Regions from separate parts of the [Clostridium] scindens ATCC 35704 genome, predicted to be linked through region 1. Evidence: predicted binding sites of a transcription regulator. Region 1 holds the regulator's gene; each other region holds the start of a gene.
What was found. The regulator Rex, encoded in region 1, represses fermentation and respiration genes when NADH is low (regulators of the CRP and FNR family bind a similar motif). The targets are predictions, from matches to a motif close to ATTGTTAANTANTTAACAAT.

Region 2: the regulator Rex is predicted to act here: its motif matches at 1,419-1,438, upstream of HDCHBGLK_RS00445 (DRTGG domain-containing protein).
Region 3: the regulator Rex is predicted to act here: its motif matches at 1,023-1,042, upstream of HDCHBGLK_RS16165 (acyl-CoA carboxylase subunit beta).

What each region holds. Positions count from the first base shown of each region.
Region 1 covers NZ_CP036170.1:2,879,922-2,882,190, reverse strand. The annotation lists gene HDCHBGLK_RS14765 (bifunctional ADP-dependent NAD(P)H-hydrate dehydratase/NAD(P)H-hydrate epimerase) at 1-722, opposite strand, end outside; gene HDCHBGLK_RS14760 (redox-sensing transcriptional repressor Rex) at 813-1,457, opposite strand; gene abc-f (ribosomal protection-like ABC-F family protein) at 1,585-2,269, shown strand, end outside.
Region 2 covers NZ_CP036170.1:99,815-102,083, reverse strand. The annotation lists gene HDCHBGLK_RS00455 ([Fe-Fe] hydrogenase large subunit C-terminal domain-containing protein) at 1-523, opposite strand, end outside; gene HDCHBGLK_RS00450 (ATP-binding protein) at 543-965, opposite strand; gene HDCHBGLK_RS00445 (DRTGG domain-containing protein) at 965-1,315, opposite strand; gene HDCHBGLK_RS00440 (NADH-quinone oxidoreductase subunit NuoE family protein) at 1,596-2,090, shown strand; gene HDCHBGLK_RS00435 (ATP-binding protein) at 2,093-2,269, shown strand, end outside.
Region 3 covers NZ_CP036170.1:3,138,736-3,141,004, forward strand. The annotation lists gene HDCHBGLK_RS16165 (acyl-CoA carboxylase subunit beta) at 1-894, opposite strand, end outside; gene HDCHBGLK_RS16170 (hypothetical protein) at 1,386-1,649, shown strand; gene HDCHBGLK_RS16175 (2-isopropylmalate synthase) at 1,706-2,269, opposite strand, start outside.

The sequences.
Region 1 (2,269 bases):
CCATACATTCCTTTGTTAGAATCTTCCATTCTTCTAGGCAGCAGTTTCCGGAATTCCTCCGGTTCATAAGTATAAGCCACGCCTATATCGGCTACGGTCTTATCCGTATCTATTCCGATATCTGCCACGATGACCTTGCCGGCGTATCCTTTTCCCGGATACAGGCCAAGTCCCACCTTTTCCATCTGGAATGTCACAGTAATATCCGCCTGAAATGCCACTCCCAATATGCATCCTTCATCCGCAGAAACGCCGGATGGGATATCCACAGCGAATTTAATGGCATTCGCCTCGTTCATCTGGCGGATAACCTTGAGATAGCGTCCAATGATTTCCCTGCCAAGCCCGACTCCGAAAATAGCATCTATTATGATACTATATTCGCCAGGCTTATACTCGTTGCAGATATCGGCGCCTGTTTCTTTTAATAGCCGCATCTGGCTCCTGGTCTCTTCCGTGCGGTGGGATTCATTTCCCACAAAGCAGACGGTTACGGGGTATCCCTTCTGGTTCAGAAGACGCGCGATGGCGAATCCGTCGCCGCCATTATTTCCCGAGCCGCATACGATGCAGGGCCTGCTTAGATCCAACCTTTGCGCTTCCATTACTTCCACGCATTTTAAGGCTGCTCGTTCCATCAGTTCCATTGATGGAACTCCCAGTTCCTGCATGGTATACTGATCTGCCATCTTCATCTGCCGGCTGCTGGCCAGATATCTCATTCCATCACCTCCATCAATAATTGAACATATAAAAGAACGTGTAAAGACCAGCCTGTCTGCACATGCCTGTCATTACACGTTTTCGTCTTGCTATTTCTTATGTTCTTCGTTATATCTGCTGATATTGTAGGATAACTGCATAAGACTTTCTGATAAGTGGACGTTTTCCACAATGACATACTCCGGCAGATTCAGGTCTGTGTGCGCAAAGTTCCAGATTGCACGCACGCCATTCTCCACCAGCATGTTCGCCACTTCAATCGCTTTATCCTTTGGAATCGTCAGCACGGCAATCTCTACGTCATTGTCCTGTACGAAAGTCTTCAGCCCGTCCATCATACGGATCGGCACGCCTCTGATGGATACGCCTTCCAGTCTCGGATTCACATCGAAGATTCCTTTCAATATGAATCCACGCTTTTCAAATGCCGCGTAGTTGGCCAATGCCTGTCCCAGATTACCCGCTCCGATAATGATAATATTATGGTCTTCTTCCAATCCCAGAATCTTGCCTATCTCTGTATATAAATACTTTACGTTGTAGCCATAGCCCTGTTGTCCGAATCCACCAAAGTTGTTAAGATCTTGACGAATCTGAGATGCAGTAACTTTCATCCGCTTGCTTAAATCATTCGAGGAGATACGCTCCACACCATTTTCGAGTAATTCGCCTAAATATCTGTAGTATCTTGGCAGCCTGCGAATCACCGCCTGAGAAATCCCTCTATCTTCCACTCATATTCACCTTCCCATTTTGTTCTAAGAATCATTATATAGAATTGTGGTTGCAAAGTCAAACTTTTAGTTGTATTTTGTCCTATTTTCGATATAATGGAAACGGATGCGTATGAAGGAGGATATTATGATATTAGCATGTCACGGGATCAATAAATCCTTCGGCGAAGAGGTAATCGTGGCCGATGGATCTTTTCATATAGAGGATAATGAGAAGGCTGCCCTGGTCGGTCCAAACGGCGCCGGGAAGTCCACTCTCTTAAAAATAATCGTAGGGGAACTGCCGTCTGACGGCGGGGATGTCATCCTTACCAAAGGCAAAAGCCTGGGCTATCTGGCCCAGCATCAGGAGATGATGAGCGGCAACAGCATATACGAAGAAGTCCGGCTTGCAAAGGCAGATATCATTGCAATGGAAAAGCAGATCCGCACTATAGAACTGGAACTGAAGCATCTAAGCGGCGACGCCCTGGATTCCCGCCTTGAGACGTATAACCGTCTTATGGCGGCTTTCGAGCGCGCGAACGGTTATGCCTATGAAAGCGAGATCACCGGAGTTCTCAAAGGACTCGGCTTTATGGAAAGCGACTTTAAGAAGCCAGTGGATACCTTGTCCGGAGGGCAGAAAACCCGGGTTTCTTTAGGCAAGCTCCTGCTGACCCGTCCCGATATCCTGTTATTGGACGAGCCAACCAACCACCTGGATCTGAATTCCATCGCATGGCTTGAGACCTATCTGCTGAACTACCCGGGCGCCGTACTGATCGTGTCCCACGACCGGTATTTCCTGAACCGGGTCGTAACCAAGGTTC
Region 2 (2,269 bases), 880 kb from region 1:
TTTTCCGGGCTATTTCAGCCGCCACTTCTACCGGGGGCTTCAGGGGAAGCAGCCGCGGTATCAGCGTAGGATACTTGACGCGGATAATTCTTACGATGGTAGGACAGGCCGTGCTGATAAAAGGCGCTTCGTCCCGATGCTCGCTGATGTAGGCGCGGGACGCCTCCGATACCAGTTCGGCAGCCGCGCTGACTTCAAACACATCGTCAAACCCCATGGACAGCAGTGCGTTTAAGACGATGTCCACGTTGGTCAGATTGTTGAACTGCGTATAGAGAGAAGGGGCGGGCAGGGCAACCGTATACTTGTAATTGCGGATCTCTTCAATGGAATCATAGATGGCAATCTTCGCGTGATGCGGGCAATAGCGCAGGCAGCGGCCGCAGTCAACGCAGAATTCCGGCGTGATCTTAGCCTTCCCGTTATGTACCCGTATGGCCTGGGTCGGACAGTATTTAATGCAGTTTATACAGCCGATGCAGGCATCTTCGTCTAGTTTTACTGAATGAATGAATTTGTCCAAGCTTCTCCCTCCCTGCTGTCTATAAATGAACATCCATGGTCACGGTAGTGCCGACGCCAATGGTGGTTTCAATGTTCATATAGTCGGAATATTTTTTCATGTTCGGCAATCCCATCCCTGCGCCAAAGCCTAATGCGCGCACTTCTTCAGGGGCAGTGGAATAGCCTTTCTCCATTGCCTTGTCAATATCTGCGATACCTGGGCCGGTATCAGCAAGAATCATCCGTATGCTGTCGTGGGATATCTCGACGGTAATGGTTCCGCCGTTGGCATGGATTACCATATTGATCTCGCCTTCATACATGGCAATGGCCATTTTTCGTATCACATTGTTATCTACACCCATGACTTTTAGTTTGTTCTTTACATCGCTGCTGGCTTCGCCGGCACGTGTAAAATCGTCGCCTGATATGTCGTAATGTAAGATTAGGTTTTCACCCATTAAATATTTGCACCTCCAAGTAGTCCATTGCTGTATAGTATGCCGCAAGTCGTAAACATGCCTCGCGCCGTGCATAAGATGACAATTCCTTTTTCTTCCGCAAGCGCCAGGATACTCTGATTCGGAATCTTATTTCTTACAAATATGATACAGACAATATCAAGCATCTCCGCCGTCCTCACCACCTGGGGATTGCAAAGGCCGGTAATCAAGGCAGAATGCTCGTCAGCATAGGCCAGAACGTCACTCATCATGTCTGAAGAAAACGCGTAATTCACTTCATCATCCAAGGTGTCTTCGCCATACAGCACATCTGCCTCTAATAAGGCTTTTATTCTTCCGATTGTCATAAATACCTCCTGCGTATTAATAGACTTATTTTTATAAGTATATCATTCAGATAAGTGAAAATCAACTGCGGTTGTATAATATTACTAAAAAACCGAGAAAAATATTGTACATTTTTTAACATAATGATAGTGAAATATCAAACGCAACTGTCTGAAAGTTAACAAAATTGACAAGAAAAAACTATAGATTTTTGTATTTTTGTATGATAGAATGAATAAGTAATTCAACGCGAATGTACCAAATTGTCACCAAAAAAGATAGTAAAGGGAGGTAAAAACAATGCTTTCTAAAAAATCTACAGTTCAGTTCAATGGGACGAAAGAGCAAGAAAAAGAACTGTTAGAAGTAATCCATGAACTGAAAGATGAGAAAGGTTCCCTGATGCCTATTCTGCAAAGGGCCCAGGACATCTATGGCTATCTGCCGATTGAAGTTCAGAAAATCATTTCTAATGAAACCGGAATTCCACTGGAAAAGATCTATGGAGTTGTCACCTTTTATTCCCAGTTTAACCTAAATCCAAAGGGACGCTACCGTATATCTGTCTGTCTTGGCACGGCTTGTTATGTAAAGGGCTCGGGAGATATCTATAACAAGCTGATGGAAAAATTAGGAATCGTGGGAGGGGAATGTACGCCGGACGGCAAGTTCTCGCTGGATGCCTGCCGCTGCGTAGGCGCCTGTGGACTTGCTCCTGTTATGATGGTTAATGATGAAGTGTATGGCCGGCTTACCGTGGATGATATCGATGATATTCTGGCCAAATATGAATAGATATGATGCCAGAAATCTCATTGAATATATTGGATGTGGCGGAGAATTCCATACGGGCGGGAGCCGGTTACATAGAGATTGACGTGATTGCCGACAGCCAAAAGGACACCTTGGAGATTATGATCAGGGATGACGGATGCGGGATGGATGAGGAGCAGGTTAGAAGAGTGACCGATCCG
Region 3 (2,269 bases), 260 kb from region 1:
TTCTGCCTCTTCGTTATATACTTTTGAACGGTTTGCCACCGCGCCTACCGTCATGCCGTTCAGACGGATGAAGCCGGTAACCATATCTTTTGCATAGTGCTTCTTTGCCTCAAAGAAGATCTGGCAGTCGGATATCTGTGTCAAGGCAATAGCCGTATCCTCAGCTGCATTCTCGATTCCTTCGCAGACACGGTTCAAGTCATCCGCGCATTCATCATAAGAAGCATCTTCTTCATTATTACATGGCAGCATGCAGACCAGGGAGCGGATACTCTCAAGAATCTCTTCCTCTGATCCGATATCATCTACAAGGCCAGACTTCTCGCTCTGGAATTCTGCGGAAGACGTGTCCAGTTTAGCAGCCGTATTGCCAGGAATCGCATTGGGCGAATTCACGAATAACTTTCCTGCGTCTTTTTCCATGAACGTAAAATCCGTCAGTGCCGGAATAACAGAGAGTCCTCCTCCACAGGTTCCAAAAATCGCTGTAATCTGCGGAATCACGCCTGAAGCCATGGCCTGCTTCAGATAGAGGCTTCCAAAAGCATCCAGCGCATCCGTTGCTTCCTGGAGCCTTAAGCCGGCACAATCAACAAGGCCTATCACTGGCGCACCCATCTTCATTGCCATATCGTAGATATTCGCAATCTTCTTAGCATGCATCTCGCCGATCGCACCGCCTAATACGGATGCATCCTGGCTGTACACATACACCAAATTCCCATCAATCACTCCATAGCCGGTTATTACGCCGTCAGCCGGAGTTTCTTTTTGTTGCATGTTGAAATCAGTATTTCTGGCAGTTACTGCCCCGCCGATCTCAACAAAGCTGCCTGCATCAAGCAAAGAACTGATTCTTGCGCCTGCTGCATTTTCTGTTGCCATGTTGCCCATAGTCTAGCCCTCCATTTTCTTACATATTTTAAATAGGTTTTTACCAAATATTTTAAAAGTAAAACCAAATTTTTGCCAATTATATTATATCTATTTTTATAAGAAACTGCAATAGTTATTGCTTATTTTTTGTTAAAAAATTGACGTTCCTCTTTCTCCACAACTTTTCGTCAGAACCGTATATATAGCCCTCCTTTATCCCCAAATATATTAGACCCACAAAAACACTTACAGATTTGGAGGATAATAATGGAAACTGCAGTTAGCAAAAAGAAACGGCCCCTTGGCATCTACGTATGTGCCATAGGCTTTACATTCGAACGCTGCGCGTTCTATACAGTCAAATATCTCCTGGCAATCTAGATTGCCACCAATGCCGCTGGAGGCGGCCTGGGACTTACAGATGCAGATGCCTCCCTTGTGGCTGCACTCTTCGTGGCCTTCACTTAGGCCAGTGCTCCCTTCTGTGGATCGTTCTGGTATCCCTTCTGATGTCCATCGGTGAGATGGTATTCTCGCCACTTGGGAATTCCTTTATCACCATGCTGGCGCCGGCCAAAGTCATAGGCGCGCTTCTCGGATTCTGGCCAATTGCCGTATTTTTCGCGACGCTGATCTATCCGAAGCTCTATGCGTACCTTAAGACCGTTCCCTTCCAGATCGGATATGGGATCGTGGCTGCCATCGTCATTGTGATGGGAATCATCCTCTGGCTATTAAGCGGCAGGCTCGATCAGCTGGCTAAGGCAGAATAAAGCGTTATCCATTGACTACACAGAAAAAAGGCCGTTAAGCGGCCTTTTTATTTTCGCTATTTCTGGTTTCGAAACTGCATAGGAGTCATATTGTATGCTTTCTTAAACAGGCGGTTAAAATGTTCCACGTTCTGGTAGCCCACGGACAGCGCGATATTTTCTACCGTCATGTTGCTGCTCTTTAACAACGCTTTCGCCTTCTTCATCCGGATCTTCTTTACCAATTCGCCAAATGTCATTCCTGATTTTTCCTTGATGTATTTTGACAGATATGGCTTTGACAGGAAGAACTTCTCCGCAAGGTCATCCAGGGTAATGTCAATATAATTTGCCTGGATATAGTTCATGATCTCAATCATTCTCGCATCCTTGCAGGCATCTGCATTTCCAATCTCCTCGATCTTATTCACCGCCACGATCAGCGCTTCAATAGATGCCCGAATGATATCGGCATCTATTCCTACTCCCCAGAAGGTCTTGCCTTTGCAGATAATGCCCACATAGGCCACTGCCTTGGAGGAAGAGCCTTTTGTCAAGGAGTGTTCCTCGTAGAATGTCAGTTCATAACTGATATTAAAGTACTGCTTGATGGCGTTGCTTACTGCGTCCAGGCGTCCATT